Regions from separate parts of the Rhodococcus qingshengii JCM 15477 genome, predicted to be linked through region 1. Evidence: riboswitches for the same ligand, from Rfam matches in the RefSeq annotation. Region 1 holds a riboswitch; the other holds the start of a gene.

Region 1 (7,831 bases):
GTTGTCGACGCCGACGGGATGGGACGAGCCTTTCCTCAGCTCGAGATGGAAACCTTCTCGGTGTACGGGATTTCGGCGAGTCCGCTCGCCATGGCGAACGAGCACGACGAGGTGGCGATCTTCGACACCAGAAGTGACAACAGCAGATTGGAGGGCCTCGCCCGCGGGGTGACGTCGAGGTTCGGTGGGATGGCGCACATCGCGCAGTACTCGATGACGGGTGCAGATGTGAAGCGGACGGCGATCCCACGGACTCTGTCGTTGGCCCTGACCATCGGCCGGTCCATCAGGCGTTCCCGTGAGCAGCGGGTGGACCCGGTTCAGGCGCTTGTCGACAGTCTCGCCGACACGCTCTACGGATACGGGCGAGTTCTCTTTCACGGCAAGGTGATCGATGTCGACCGGCGAACCGATGAGGGGTTCGCTCGGGGTTCGGTGCGGATCGCCGGCGTCGGAGACGAAGAGCTGGAAGTTCAGTTCCAGAACGAAAATCTGATCGCCGTGCAATCCGGAGTGATGGTGGCGATCGTGCCAGACCTGATCTGCATCGTCGAGGCCGATACCGCCGAACCCATCACCACCGAGGGCTTGCGGTACGGGCAGCGCGTTGCGGTCATCGGGATCGCGACCCCACCCATCATGAGAACCCCGGAGGCACTGGCGGTGTTCGGTCCGGCAAGTTTCGGACTCGATCGCCCGTTCCTGCCGGTGGAGACACTCGAGCAACCTGCACTGGCAGAATAGCGAGCCGTGAGCAGGCTGCACGCGGTCCGGGAGGCCGACCTCGACGCGATCGCAGCGGGGGCGGTGGTCCTGGGCTGCGGCGGGGGCGGCGATCCACGCCTGTTCGTGGAAATGCTGCGTCCACTGATGACGTCTACTTCGGTGGAGGTCATCGCGCCGGACCGGTTGCCGGAGGAGGCATTGGTGATGCCGGTGGGAATTGTCGGATCGGCCCTGGCTTTGGAGGAGCAATTGCCCTCCGGGCGTGAGTTTGCAGATACTGCAGCAGCTTTGACGCGCTGGACCGGGAAGCGTCCGACCGCGGTGATGACTTTCGAAGGCGGTGGACTCAACGCTCTCTCCGGCATTGCGGCGGCGTTGGCGTTGGGAATTCCCGTGGTCGACGCGGACCTGCTGGGTCGAGCGATGCCGCGGCTCGATCACTTCTCTCTCGCCGCAGCCGGGTTGGAATTGTGCCCGGTCACACTCGCCCAGCCCGGCGGCCTCATTACCGTCGTCGACGGAGTGGATGTGCTCGGCGCCGAGGTAGCAGTGCGGTCGTTGATCGGGAGAACCAGCGGTTGGGGCGCTCTGGCGATCGCGTCGATCGATGCGCGGACGGTGCAGGAGGCGTGCATTCCGGGAACTCTCTCCCGAGCATACGAACTGGGTCAGCACATCGGGGCCCTGGGCAGTTGGCAGGAGATCGCGGAGAGCTCCGGGGCCCTGGTAATGGGGACTGGCCGGGTGCGTGCGGTCCGTCGTAGTCGTCCGGACACCGGCGATCGTCGGGGCAGCGTGATTCTCGAACACGATTCTGCGGTGATACGAGTCGAATTCGAGAGTGAGTTCCTGACCGTCGCGTTGGACGGCGAGATGATTGCAACGTGCCCGGACATCGTGACGTTGCTCGACGTGCGGACCGGCGCCTTCGTCTCGTGTGAATCCGTGCACCAGGGGCACGATGTGGCCGTGTTGGTTCTTCCCGGTCCACAGTGGTGGGCGGACGAAGTGGGCAGATTGAAAGTTGTCGGCCCGCGGGCATTCGGGATCGACCACGACGCAGTGCTGATGGAGGCGCGATGAGCGCGAGTGTTTCGGCGTTGCTGAACAACCCGGCCTTTGTCGGGCTGTATCGACTTGCCGGGGAGGGTGATCCTGTCGTGACGACAGTGGGAGCACTCACCGGGGAATCGGCACAGTCGGCCGAGGCCGTGTCGGGTGCGGCGAGTTCAGGATCAGTTCTGGTGATTCTCGATCGAATCGACATCGGGGAGTGGAGATTCGACGCTCTCCTTCGGCGCACAGCGGCGACCGGCTGCCAGGTGGTCGCTGTGCACAGCACTGCGGCGGAGGATGCGAATCTCTCGTTGCTTGCCGATCGGCTCGGACTGGTGGTGCTCGGAGTATCCGACCCGTGGCAGTTCAGCGTGGATCTTCGTGATCTTCTCTCGAATTCGCGGGCGGTGATGGCCGACGCAGTACTGCGGGCGACACACGCGGGCCAACGAGCCGGAGGAAGCGTCGAGAATCTTCTGTCGGTGCTACTGAACACCTTTCAGCGTTCATTCTTTCTCCTGGACTCGTCCGGACGTCCGATGACCGGCGCCGACGTGTTGTCAGACGCTGATCGAGCAGCTGCCGGTATGTTGTCGGGTCGCGGGGCGCCCACCACGGTCGAATTGGACTCTGGCGGGGTCCTGATTGCGTGCCCGGTGATGTCCGGCGCAGCCCGAGAGCCCTGGCTGGCGGTGCTGCTCCCGGTGCGTCAAAGCGTCGAAGAGGCTTCTCTCTCAGTGGTTCTCGACGTGGCCTCGTTGGCTGCCGGGCACCGACTGGCCGTTGCGCGCATGGTCGACGAGCGTGAAGCGCGCCGGCGTAGCGCGTTGCTCGGTGAACTGATCGACACGTCAGCAGACGCCACACCCGGACTGCTCCGGCGCGCACTCGACGCGGGTTGGATGCTGGACGGATGGCACATCGGCATCAAAGTCCTGGCGGTCGGTGAGGTCGACCTGGTGGCAAGACGCAGCGAGGTTGCAGATGCTCTCGCCGCCGAGGGAATCGACGCCAATGTCGTGGAACAGGCTGACGGCTGGGCGGCGTGGACGACTCTGCCAGGCGAGCCGCGACCGGAGGCGATCACCAGGATCGCCGAGTGCATCCGTGCAGCTCAGGCCAGGTTGGAACCCACGATGGAGACCTGGGTAGGTGTGGGACGCGCACACGACGGTCCGGCTGGAATCGGTTCGTCCCTGTCGGAGGCCGGGGATGCCGCTCGGCTCGCCGGTTCCCGATCTCAAACAGGTCGATTCCTGCACGTGGACCGCCTCGGGCTGGCGCAGTTGCTGCTGGCGTGGACGCGAACCGACACCTTCCAGCCTGCGGCCGCAGCATTGCTCGCACCGCTACGCGATTCCAATGGAGAGTTGCTCGAGACTCTGTCGACGTACCTCGACGAAGAATCGTCTCTGGCTCACACCGCAACCCGAATGGGGTTGCACCGCAACACCGTATCGAGTCGGATCGATAGAATTCAGCGCCTTCTCTCGGTCGATCTGGCCGATCCGGAAACGCGACTCGCGCTCCACCTTGCTTGCCGGACCATCGCGCCCTGACGGAGATCTTCGCGACTTCGTCTTGACAAGCACGGGAGGTTCCTGCCATCCTCGTTGCCAGGTCACGAGTACCAGTGTTCAGCCCCGGCTTGCTGGTCGGCAACCCTCCTCCGCGGTGGGGTGCTCCGGGTGACGACCCGGCTGCGTTCGAAAACGAATGCGGCAAGCGCGGACTCTTCAGGGGCCATCTCCCGACGAACGAGTCCTTGAACGTGAGGATTGTCTTCGATGACTGCTGTATTGAGTGCCGACACCTGCTGCACCACCGCGATTGCCAAGGTTTCGGGTTCCGACCTGCAGGTTCCATTGGTTCAGGGTGGCGAATGCTCCTACGCCAACTTCGACTACGCCGCGAGTGCGCCGGCATTGGCCCAGGTCACCGACCGTATCGCCGAGTTGCTGCCGACATACGCCAGCGTCCACCGCGGTGCCGGCTACGCGTCCCGGATCTCCACGCTCACCTACGAGAACGCTCGTGAATCCGTTGCTCGTTTCGTGAACTGTGCCGACGATCAGGTTGTCGTCTTCACCCGGAACACCACCGATTCGCTGAACCTGCTTGCACAGTGCGTCCCTGGCAGCACCGTCGTCCTCGACGTCGAGCATCACGCAAACTTGTTGCCGTGGAACGACGCTCGTATCGTCACCGCCGCAGACACCATCGAAGAAACGATCGAGCGTCTGATCGGTGAACTGTGCACCAAGCCTGCCGCGCTGCTCGCAATCACCGGGGCCTCCAACGTGACCGGTGAGATCCTGCCGATTGCACGTTTGGCTGACATCGCTCACCGTTGCGGCGCACGTATTCTCGTCGACGCTGCTCAGTTGGCTCCCCACCGTCGCATCGACCTGCAGGAATGCGGCGTCGACTACGTAGCGTTCTCGGGCCACAAGCTGTACGCGCCCTTCGGCGCCGGCGTTCTCGTCGGCCGCCGTGACTGGCTCGACGAAGCTCAGCCGTACCTCGCCGGCGGCGGCGCCGTGCGTGAGGTGACCATCGAATCCACCGAGTGGGCTTGCGCGCCCGCACGCCACGAGGCGGGTTCCCCCAACGTGCTCGGTGCGGCTGCCATCGCGACCGCCTGCGAAACCCTGCACGCCCTGGACTTCGACGTGATCGCCGAGCATGAGAAGGCGCTCACCGCCCAGCTCACTGACGGCTTGTCCGCCATCGAGGGCGTCTCACTCGTGCGACTGTGGAACGACGCTCCCGACGCCGTCGGAATCGTCACCTTCACCGTTGACGGATTCGAAGCGGGCGAGATCGCCGCATTCCTCTCCGCCGAGCACGGCATCGGAGTTCGCGACGGTCGCTTCTGCGCACATCCGGTTCTCGCGCGCCTCGGCCTCTCCGGCGGTGCAGTTCGCGCCAGCCTCGGCCTCGGTAGCAGCTCGGACGACGTGACGCGGTTGGTCGACGCCGTGAACATCCTGGTTTCGAATCAGCGTGATTGGAAGTACGCGAAGACGGCAGGTGCGTGGAACCCTGTGCCCGAGACCCGCCCCTTCCTCGGAGCCGCAGACGACAATGCCGGCGCAGCCGAGTGCGTCTGAGCTGAGCTCGGTCCCCGAAAACTCGAACGGACAACTAGCATGGCAGCCATGGCACCAGCGGATTTTCCCGCCACCCCTTCGAGAGTGAGCATCACTCTCGGTCAGTGGTGCCGTCGCCATGTCGATCTGTGCCGCACCTCTTCAGGAATGTGTTCGAGCTGACGATTCGTCTCGCTCATCCCATACTTTTCTGATTTTCGGAGGTCTCACATGTCTTCACTCGCTTCGCATTCTCTGCACGTAGCGGTCGAGTTGACCGGATCCGGTCACCATCCGGCCGCTGAGGGCGCACCCGGCAACCTGCCCATCATCGGCGGCGACTACTGGGTGGACCTCACCGAGGGTGAAAAGGCTCTCGATTTGGCTTCATTCCCTACCAATGTGGTTCGGATTCGCGCTGCGGATCTGCGTGAGGCACAGCTCGAACGCGCACGGATACGCGCTGCCGTCGCCGAAGAAGGACGCGATCCCGACAGCGTCGCAGTGCTGGTCGATCTCGAGATTCTGATCGCGCCGGAGGCTCGCTCCGCTCGTAAGGAGCTTGCGCAGTTGGACAGCGCGTTGACCTCGCCGCGGGTTCCCGTTTCGCTTCATTACGTCGGAACGCCTTCCGGTCTCGGCAGTTTGATCGCCGATATCCGAGCTGCGGAGGTCGCCGACGGCGTTACGTTGCTGCCTCTCGCATTGCCTCGCACGCTCGAGCATCTGGTGGACAGCACCATTCCGTGGCTTCAGGATCGCGGACTTGTCACACCGTCCACCGCAGTCGACGAGGTTCTCGGGCGTTTCGGACTGCCGCCCCGTCAGCGCACGCTTGCGTCCTGATCGTCACCGATTGCATCTGCGTACAGGTGGAACAGCGACGGTAATTCGTCGGCACCGTCCACCTGTGCCAGAAGCGTCCAGCACTGCGCAGTGATCGACCGAGCCCTCGTGCCGATCCAGTTGGTGGGCAGTAGTTCCGGCGGCAACAGCGGATCCGGTTCCATGGCTCGCGTGAATTCCGCCGCGAGTTCGATGGTCATCGTGACAGCATCGGTACCCGGACTGTTCTGCAGTTTGTGCAGGCGTGCGGTCGCAACGTCGAGTAGCCGTTCGTATCCGTCAGCGATCTGGTCCAGTGGCCACAACTGCGCGGCAATCTTCACGGGGTCTTCGAGAGTGCCCACTTTCAGATCTCGAGTGGTGAGAGAAGACAGGTGCTGTTCGACGTCGAGTTCGGCGGCCGCATCGCGAATATACGGTTCCCAGGCGTGCGGCGAGACGTACAGACCGCCCTGGACGAGCGCGCCGCCGAGGTAAACGACCCTGGTGCGCAGCGCATCTCGCCCTTTCCGTGACGACTCCGGAATTGCGAATCCGGCCAGGTGCCAGTACCCGTCCCACGGCGTCACAGTGTCGCGGTCTTGTCGATAGGCCAGCCGAACGAATTCGACGTCGGGTTCCATCTCGCGCAGGGCTTTCGGCGTTGCTCGTAGCGTGGCCTGTCGCCCGCGACCTTCCTGAGTGAACTTCCCCTCGGTGACCAACCGCTTGATGCACAGCCGAACCTGTTGATCAGTTTTGCCGAGGGCGTCGGCGGTGGCATAGAGGGTGTGCCCGTCGACAGTTCCGTCCGTGCGCAGTAGTCCCTCGATCAAGATCCTCGTGGGTACATCGACGTCCCTGTCGGTCATCGCCATGTCCTTTCCTCGCTTCTCGACATCTTCGCCCACAACTGTACTATCGAATGCAATACGATCGTTTCAAATTCGTACGTTAGGGCGGGAAGATGGCAGCGGAATCGATGAGCGAGGGCAAGAGTAAGCCTCGTTTACGCAGGTGGATGGTTACTTCCCTGGCGGTGGTCGTTGTTCTGATCGCGACTCTGGTGGGCTGGACGCTGTACCAGAACACCTATGACATCCGTGAGGAAAAAGTGACGATCACCGGGGGATCGGTGCCGCTCCAGGGAGTCCTTGCACTGCCCGAACACGGTGACGGTCCCTTCGGGCTCGTGGTTTTCGTCCACGGAGACGGCCCGGTCGATGCAACACATGAGACGTTCTATCGACCGGTGTGGGAGGCGTTCGCAAAGGCGGGGTACGCGTCACTCTCCTGGGACAAGCCGGGGGTGAATGGGGCACCGGGCAATTGGCTCGACCAGAGCATGGACGATCGCGCGGCAGAAACGGAAGCGGCAATCGAGTGGGCGCGGGGACGTTCGGATATCGATCCGTCTCGGATCGGTCTGTGGGGTGCAAGCCAGGCAGGGTGGGTGATGCCCAAGGTGGTGAACCTCGACCCGGACGTAGCGTTCGTCATTGCCGTGGGTCCCGCGATCAACTGGCTCCAACAAGGCGAATTCAATACCCTAGCCGAACTTTCCGAGAGAAATGCGTCGGCCGACGAGTTCGAGAAAGCGCGGGTCGATCGTGCGAAGAACTTGGATCAGTTGGCCCGTGATGCATCGTTCGACGATCTCGTGGCCTCCGGCGAGGCCGACGGTCTCACCGAAGACCGGTGGAACTTCATCCGAAAGAACTACCTCTCGGATGCGCGAGCCGATCTCGAAACCGTGAAGGTTCCGGTGCTCTTGATCATCGGCGGACAAGACGTCAACGTCGACGTGGCTGATACCGAAAGGGTGTACCGCGAATTACTCGACTCGCCAGGGCAACTGGTGGTCAAGAAGTACCCCGACGCCACTCACTCGATTGTTGAGAAGGACCTCGAAGACTCGGAATTGATGTCGGCTCTGGTGGCCGTTCTTGCTCCCCGTTCGATCTTCGCTCCCGGCTATCTAGCGGATCAGACTGCATTTTTGGAGGGAATTCATGGCTGACGGAATCACGGTTGTCGCACTGGGCGGTGCCGGCGCCATGGGCTCGGCAGCAGTTCGTCTGGCCGCAACATTGCCGGGAATCGGCAAGGTAGTAGTCGCGGATCGCGATATC
Region 2 (7,831 bases), 2.7 Mb from region 1:
GCACGCTCGTATCGTTGCGCGCGGTCGAGGTATCCGCCGCGGCGAAAGTTCTGGCCGGTGAATGCGTCGAACGAGGTGACGACGTTCCAGGCGGCACGTCCTCCGGACAACTGATCGAGCGTCGCGAATTGGCGGGCCAGTTCGTACGGCTCGTTGAACGTGGCATTGATAGTGCCGGCCAATCCGAGGTGTTCGGTTACCGCCGCCAACGATGCAAGGACCGTGAAGGTGTCCGGCCTACCGATGATGTCCTGATCGAAAATCTGTCCTGCACGCTCACGAAGGGCAAGGCCTTCGGCGAGGAAGAAGAAGTCGAACTTCCCACGCTCGGCGGTTCGAGCGGTGTGTTCGAAGGAATCGAACTCGATCTGGCTGCCCGCCTGCGGATCCCACCATGCAGTGTGATGGTTGACGCCGCCGAGGTAGGCACCCAGGATGACCTGCTTACGCTTCTGAGAACTCATGAAAATGTATTCCTCGTCTGTCAGGCGGCCGGAGTACCGGCGGCGTAGCGGTTGGGAACGTCGATGGGTAGGCCAAGCAGTCCGCGAAGATTCGTCTGCGGATACTCGGTGCGGAATACGTTGCGTCGCTGCAATTCAGGTACCAGCTCACCTGCGATCGCGTCGAGGTCGTCCACGACGACGCCCGGCCGCAACCGGAAGCCGTCGATTCCCAACTGCTGCCACCGGAGCAGAAGATCTGCCAACTCAGCCGCGGTGCCGGTGAAGGTCAGCGCGTCCGAACGGTATTCGGCGCCGGCCTGCGCGTCGAGGCGAGCGAGCCGTTCCTTTCCGGTTTCTTCCGGAGCATCGAAGAATACGACGATGTCGGTGAAGACCCGAAGCGGTTCGCCGGTGCGCTGCACGTGTTCTTCGGCTGCTCGCACTTCACCCAGGATTGCCGTGACCTGCTCGTCGTCGAACGGCGTCACGAACACCAGATCGGCCGTCCGCGCCGCCAGCTCGTACGCGACCCGCTGATGTGCCAATGCGGTGACGACGGGATGCCCCTGCGGCGGGCGCGGAGTCACCGACGGTCCACGGACCGAGAGGTACTTTCCCTCGAAGTCGATGTAGTGCAACTTGTCTCGGTCGATGAACCGGCGCTGCTCCACGTCGCGGATCTCGGCGCCGTCCTCCCAGCTGTCCCAGAGTCGCCGGATTACGTCAGCTGCCTCCGCAGCTTCGTCGAACAGGTCGCGCACGAAGTCCGGGAGGACGCCTGAAACGATCGACTGACGGTCGGCATCGGTGAGAACTGGGATGTCGCGGCGCCCGAACTGTGCTGCCTCGGATTCCGACGCCGACACCTTCACCTGCCACCCGGCGCGACCGCGCGAGGTGTAGTCCAGCGTGGCAACGGCTTTGGACAAGTGGAACGGTTCGGTGTGAATGGTGGTGATAGTCGGGATCAACCCGATGTTGCTCGTGATCGGTGCCAGTCGGGCGGCCACGAGATGTGCGTCGAGCCGAGCGCGCACCCGGTCAACCGCGTCGTCGACAGGCTCGAGTGGGTTGGCCGGCACCGAGAGACTGTCCTCGATGGTGACGAAATCGAGCAGACCACGCTCGGCGGTCGCCACCACGTCAGTCCAATACGACGCGCTGAACAGCTCACTCGGGCGCGAGTGCGGCTCTCGCCAGGCCGCTGGGTGCCAACCGGCACCGTCCAGCGCTACGGCGAGATGCAACGGAGCAAGATAAGAAGAGGGGGTGGAGGTCATCGGCGCATACTCCTGTTCGAGAACTACTCGGGAGCGCACAGTGCCGACCGCAGAAGCCGTCAGCACCCGACTGGCGGTTCTCGTGGCGACTGCCGCTTGCGACACGCACCGCGCGTGTCGCCAGGTGTGATTCCGGGGCACCCCATCGGCATGAAGGGTTGCCGTCCAGCTAGCCGGTCCTTGTTGCTGGAGCTCTGCACCTACCTCGACGGTAGTGAGTACGCGACCGCCCGGCAATCACCCAGAACTGCGCGTGGGTGCCGGAAACCGCCTGCGACCTCAGATGATCGAGCGTGCCGCCTTTTCGCTCTCGAGGATTCGAATGCCGGCAGCACTGAGCCTCCGGGCACCCTCGGCCGCGTCGACGGGCTCACCGACCGTCACGTGCGCGCCGAGTGGAACGACCGAATGAACAATTGTCTCGTCGTACACGTGCACCAGATTGCACCCCTGAGCCCCGTCACGACCACGCTGACCACCGACTTCCACATTCAAGTCCTGGGTGTAACACGTCGACGACGCCACGGAAACCGGAATGCCGGCGAACGTCGCCGTCGTCGAATAGTGCAGATGCCCAGCAAGAATCGCCCGGACGTCGCTGCCACGCAAGACGTCCGCCAACCGGGACTGATCGCGCAACTCCACCAGAACCGCGAGATCCTGAATGCACGGAACCGGCGGATGATGCAGCGCCAGAATTGTTCCGTCGGGCGCCGGCACCGCCAATTCTGCGCGTAGCCAATCCAATTGGCCATCCGTGATCTCACCGTAGTGATGCCCGGGAACCGACGAATCCAGGGTGATCACCCGCAGTCCGTCAAGGTCGTAGACGTTGTCGACGGGATGATCGGTGGCGTCCTCGCCCAACAGCAGAGATCTGAACGTAGGGCGGTCGTCGTGGTTGCCCATCGCCCAGACGACCTGCGCATCGATCTCGGCCGCCACGGGTTCCACGATGGCTTTCAATTCCGCGTATGCGTCGGGGTGTCCCTGGTCGGTCAGGTCGCCGGTGAATATCAGTCCATCCGGGCGTGCGCCCGAGGCCACGATCCCGCTGAGCACTTCCCGCAATCTCGTCGACGCATCCACGGCGTCGTACAACTCCCCCTGAGCCACCAGATGCGTGTCACTGAGGTGCACCAGGAAATGCTTCGGACGCGGGTACTCGGCATTCCGAACGCTCATCGGTCTCTCGCTTCCGCTTGCCGACGCGTAGGCGCCGGTGCGGCACCTACTGATCGTCGAGACTAGTCAACCGACCAACAGTGACTGATCGGGGCACACCCGACGAACACGAAGCGAACTCCCGCGGCGACCCTCGGGATCGAGTAGTTGAAGCTGCGAGTAGTGTGTGGACAGTGTTGTTCCTGACCAGTCGGCGTTACGTCGACCTTCGCCTGCAGGCGAGCGCAATGTGTACGCGCTCGCTCTGACCTGACGCGTACCAGGAAACATTTCTTCGAATCTGCCCGGCCTCTGGTGCCGCGCTGCGTTTCGCTCCCTTGATTTTCGAAAGGCATAGTCATGCCCAGCTCCACCTCCACCGGCGTGCCGGAAAAGTCCACGTCGCGTTTTCCGTCCTGGGCGACGGCATTCGGACCGCAGATCGTCGCCGGTCTCGTACTCGGTGTCATCATCGGTCTCGTCGCCCGGGCAATGCCTGATGCAGCCGACGGCAACGTCAACTGGTTGGTCGGCACCGTGCAGACCATCGGTTCGAGTTACGTCAAGCTGCTCACCGTTGCGGTTATCCCGCTGGTGTTCACCGCCATTGTCAGCTCCATCGCCAACCTGCGCCAGGTCGCCAATGCAGCTCGCCTGGCCGTGCAGACCTTGCTCTGGTTCGCGATCACCGCTTTCATTGCTGTGATCATCGGCATCATCGTCGGCCTGATCACCGATCCCGGTTCACGGACCGATGTCGCCGCCGAAGCAGCAAAGGAACCCAAGAGCTCCGGCTCGTGGTGGGCGTTCATCACCGGACTGGTTCCGAACAACTTCCTGGGGCTGGGCGCAAAGACTTCCGTCGCCGAAGGCGTGGCGACTACATCGCTGAGCTTCAACGTCCTGCAGCTGCTCGTCATCGCCGGCGCAATCGGCATTGCTGCACTGAAGATCGGCCCCAAGGCTGCGCCGTTCCTCGAGTTCAACGCGTCGCTGCTCGCGATCGTCCAGAAGGTCCTGTGGTGGATCATCCGCCTTGCCCCGATCGGCACCGCTGCGCTGATCGCCAACGCTGTCGCCACCTACGGATGGGATGCGATCGGGTCGCTGGGCGTCTTCACCGCCGCCATCTACATCGGTCTGGCGATCGTGTTCTTCGTGGTCTACCCCATCCTGATTGCCGCACACGGCCTCTCGGTTCGAAGCTTCTTCTCCGGCGTCTGGCCCGCAACTCAGCTCGGATTCGTCTCGCGCTCGTCGATCGGCACCCTGCCGTTGACCGAACGCGTCACCGAACGCAACCTCGGCGTTCCGCGTGAGTACGCCTCGTTCGCCGTTCCGCTTGGTGCCACCACGAAGATGGACGGTTGCGCCGCAATCTATCCCGCGATCGCGGCGATTTTCGTCGCAGGCTTCTACGACGTTCCGCTGACCTTCACCGACTACCTGTTGATCGTCGTCGTCTCGGTCATCGGCTCAGCGGCAACGGCCGGAACCACCGGTGCGACAGTCATGCTCACACTCACACTCTCCACCCTTGGTCTTCCCCTGGCCGGCGTCGGACTGCTCCTCGCAGTCGAACCGATCGTCGACATGGGCCGTACCGCAGTCAACGTCACCGGCCAGGCACTGGTCCCGGTCATCGTCGCAAAGCGTGAGGGAATCCTCGACAAGGAGCGCTTCGACGCTCCCCGCAACGGTGACCCCTTCGCCGAGGAACTTGTCGACGCGTAACCCTCGATGACTACAGCAGCGTCCTCGCACCTGAGCAATACGGTGCGGGGACGCTGCTTTTCACCCCAGATTTCACCCTTACCGAAATAAACCATTTGGTCGTTATGACCAGTATGCTCAGCCGGCACAGCCCTCCGAAGTGGAAGGGCTGCCCAGTTGAACACGAGGTCACATGAAGCTCCGCCGTTTGGCATTCAGCGTCGCAGGTTGCGCCGCAATCACTCTGGTTGCCGCGCCCGCCGCTCAGGCATCCACGGTTTTCGATTTCCTACCGATCGAGATCGCACGCATGATTCCGACTGGCTCTGCCGACGCAGTCCAGCCGTTCCTTCCCCCGGTCTTCGCACCGCCGGCGCCGCCCGCTCCGCAAGCGCCCCAGAACCAGCCGGCGCCGCAGAACACTCCCGCACCAGCGCGGTACTACCAGAACTGCACAGCCGTTCGTAATGCCGGCGCAGCTCCGTTGTACCGGGGCCAGAACGGATACGCCCCGCATCTCGACCGCGACAACGACGGCATCGCCTGCGAGTGATCCAACGCTCGGGTTGTGGTGCATCCACAACCCGAGCACTGTTGTCGAACCGTCAGACGCCCAATGCCCGGGACAGAGTCGGCCACGCCTTCGGCAGTCGTTCACGCCAATACGCCCACGCGTGCGTGCCGTTCGGCTCGTAATCCACCTGCGCCGGAATCTTCAGCTCCTGCAACCGAGCGTCGAACATCTTGGTGCAGGCGTGGGCGGCAACCTCGATGCCGCCGCCGATCACCAGACGCTCGAGCAGTTCAGGAGTCTGCAGCGTCTCGTCAGATCCGGGACGACCGTTTGCCGTCGACACGTAGATTTCCTTGCCACGCAACTTCTCTGCGTTGATCAACGAATCGTGTGCCTCCCACTCCGGGCCCCCTGGCACACCCCAGATGTTGGCCGGATCTCCGCTTCGAGAAGAAATCGTGGCCTGGACGGCAGTTCGGCCGAGCGGATCCATCGTGGAATAACAACCGCTGAACACGGCAACGCCGCGATACATGTCCGGAAAGCGTTGGGCGAGCATCATTGCACCCATCGCGCCCATGGAATTGCCGGCAATCGCGTTGATTCCGTTGGTCTCGAGTCGCGCGTCGATCAGCGGTGGCAACTCCTCGGTGATGAAGGTTTCCCACTTGTGCAGTCCCAGCCGCGGATCCGGATTCTCCCAGTCCGAGTACAGGCTCGCGATTCCGCCATTGAGCATCACGACGTTGACGTTCTTGTCGGCGAAGAACGCCGGGGCGCCGCCGATCGTCATCCATCCGCTGCTTTTCTCTCCGGCGTCGACACCCTCGAGCATGTACAGCGCTGGGCGCGGAACCGAATTGTCAGCGGGTAGCAAAATCTCGACGCCGACCTCGCGTCGAAGTGCGGGCGACGCCACCGTCAGCCTGATCGCTTGTGGTGCGGTCACCTTCTCGCCGACGATGGCCGGGACGACGATGTCGTCGCGCAGGTCCGGTTTGGGGCCCGGATCCTCCTGAAGTGGTCCCGGGATCGTCGACCCCGAGCTCACGCTTCCCTCGACGCTGCCCAGACTTCCCGAGCTTCCCGAACTACCCGAGCTTCCGGAACTCGGCGCTGCCGTCGACAGTCCGCCCAATTGCAAAGAAAGTGCACAGACGGCCAAACACACCGCACCTGTGCGCGCAGATCGAATCCACGCACGCCGCTCAGTCCTCATGAAACTCCCAAACCAGTCAAAGATGTTTCCGTGAACATACCGTGCAGTTCGGACTTTCTTGGACAAACGACCACGACAAGATCTGTCGGTCGCCGCTACTAGGCTGGCCCCCGTGCAACCGGATTCAGTCAGGGCCCTCGACCTCGACCGAATTCGCGCTGTCGTGGGCACAACCACCTACGACCGCGGACTTGTCTACCTGCGGGAGAATGCAGTCGAATCCATCGGATGGAACGACACCGCTGACATCTTGACCGGCGCTGTATCGGGAACTGCGCGAGAGCCGTACACCTGCACGATTTCGGTAAGTCGCGGCGCGGCCGGTACAGCAACGTTCACGCGTGGCCTCTGCACGTGTCCCGTGCGGATGAACTGCAAGCACGTAGTCGCGTTGGTACTCGCAGCGGTGGCCGAGGCGAACAAGACTCCACAACACCTCGGATGGGACAGCTCGCTCGAGGAGTTGCTCCGACCAGACCTGGCCGGCCGCACTACACGTGGACTTGGCATTCAATTCACCACCCGAACCAAGGGCGCATCGACAAGGCTCATCATCAAACCCGTACAACCAGGAGCGAGAGGGTGGATCTCCGGCGGGCTCGCCTGGAACAAACTCGGAAGCACTTTTCAGTTCCCCGCAGATCACCTCCGGGTTCTACGCGACATACATCTCCTCCACAGCGCCGGCAACCATTACCGAAATCAGAATGCAGCGGAGATCGATCTTGCCGGGTTTCCGAGCCCGCAACTCTGGTCGCTTCTTGATGAGGCGATCAGCGTCGGCGTTTCACTCGTTCACTCGAAGGCCGGCCTCGGCAACATCTCCCTACTCGACGACACCAACATCTGCCTCGACGTCCACGGAGCAGAAGACGACAACCTCCGTCTCACTCCCCGAATTCAGACCGATGGGCACATCATCACCCATTCCGACTGGGGACTTGTCGGTACGCCGGCACATGGTGTCTTCGCGCTCGACGCCGCCAACGCGATCACGCTCGCACCGCTGCACACGCCGGTCACCCACCAATTGAGGCAGTTGATCGACTCCGGAAAGTCAGTCGACATACCCGCCGAGCATCGAGATGCGTTCACTTCGCGGTTCGTGTTCAAACTCGGAAGCCTCGCTCCCGTCCTATCTTCCGACGGTGCTTACAACCCACCGACTGTGTCCGGTCCTCGGCTACAACTGATGGCCACTTACGAAGGCGACCACCGCATCGACATCGAGTCGGCATGGAAGTACACCGTCGATGCCGACGAACTGATCATTTCTACCGCCGATGCAACCACCGACGAGTCCGAGGTCCGCAATCACGCTGCCGAAGATGCCATCACCAACAGCCTCGGCGCGGCCGCGGCGAAGGCCACTCTCGCGGGAACTTTGACCGGCCTCGATTCCATGCAGTTCACACTCGACCTCCTGCCCCAACTCGAAGCGCACGACGCCATCGACCTCACGGTTGCAGGAACCCCCGCCGACTACCGGCCTGCA

Evidence for each region. Region 1 has a riboswitch for S-adenosylmethionine ahead of M0639_RS02970 (aminotransferase class V-fold PLP-dependent enzyme). Riboswitches for the same ligand answer to the same signal wherever they lie in the genome.
Region 2: it holds a riboswitch for S-adenosylmethionine, as region 1 does, so the genes downstream of both, M0639_RS19605 (LLM class flavin-dependent oxidoreductase) here and M0639_RS02970 (aminotransferase class V-fold PLP-dependent enzyme) in region 1, are expected to answer to the same signal.

The regions. Positions count from the first base shown of each region.
Region 1 is NZ_CP096563.1:650,862-658,692, forward strand. It holds gene M0639_RS02955 (S-methyl thiohydantoin desulfurase family protein) at 1-744, shown strand, start outside; gene M0639_RS02960 (DUF917 domain-containing protein) at 751-1,809, shown strand; gene M0639_RS02965 (PucR family transcriptional regulator) at 1,806-3,341, shown strand; SAM riboswitch class IV at 3,402-3,516, shown strand; gene M0639_RS02970 (aminotransferase class V-fold PLP-dependent enzyme) at 3,570-4,895, shown strand; gene M0639_RS02975 (LLM class oxidoreductase) at 5,106-5,720, shown strand; gene M0639_RS02980 (DNA-binding transcriptional regulator) at 5,699-6,577, opposite strand; gene M0639_RS02985 (alpha/beta hydrolase family protein) at 6,721-7,719, shown strand; gene M0639_RS02990 (saccharopine dehydrogenase family protein) at 7,712-7,831, shown strand, end outside.
Region 2 is NZ_CP096563.1:4,314,392-4,322,222, forward strand. It holds gene M0639_RS19600 (NtaA/DmoA family FMN-dependent monooxygenase) at 1-464, opposite strand, end outside; gene M0639_RS19605 (LLM class flavin-dependent oxidoreductase) at 485-1,831, opposite strand; SAM riboswitch class IV at 1,814-1,927, opposite strand; gene M0639_RS19610 (phosphodiesterase) at 2,006-2,911, opposite strand; gene M0639_RS19615 (dicarboxylate/amino acid:cation symporter) at 3,251-4,624, shown strand; gene M0639_RS19620 (excalibur calcium-binding domain-containing protein) at 4,797-5,156, shown strand; gene M0639_RS19625 (alpha/beta hydrolase) at 5,209-6,336, opposite strand; gene M0639_RS19630 (DEAD/DEAH box helicase) at 6,449-7,831, shown strand, end outside.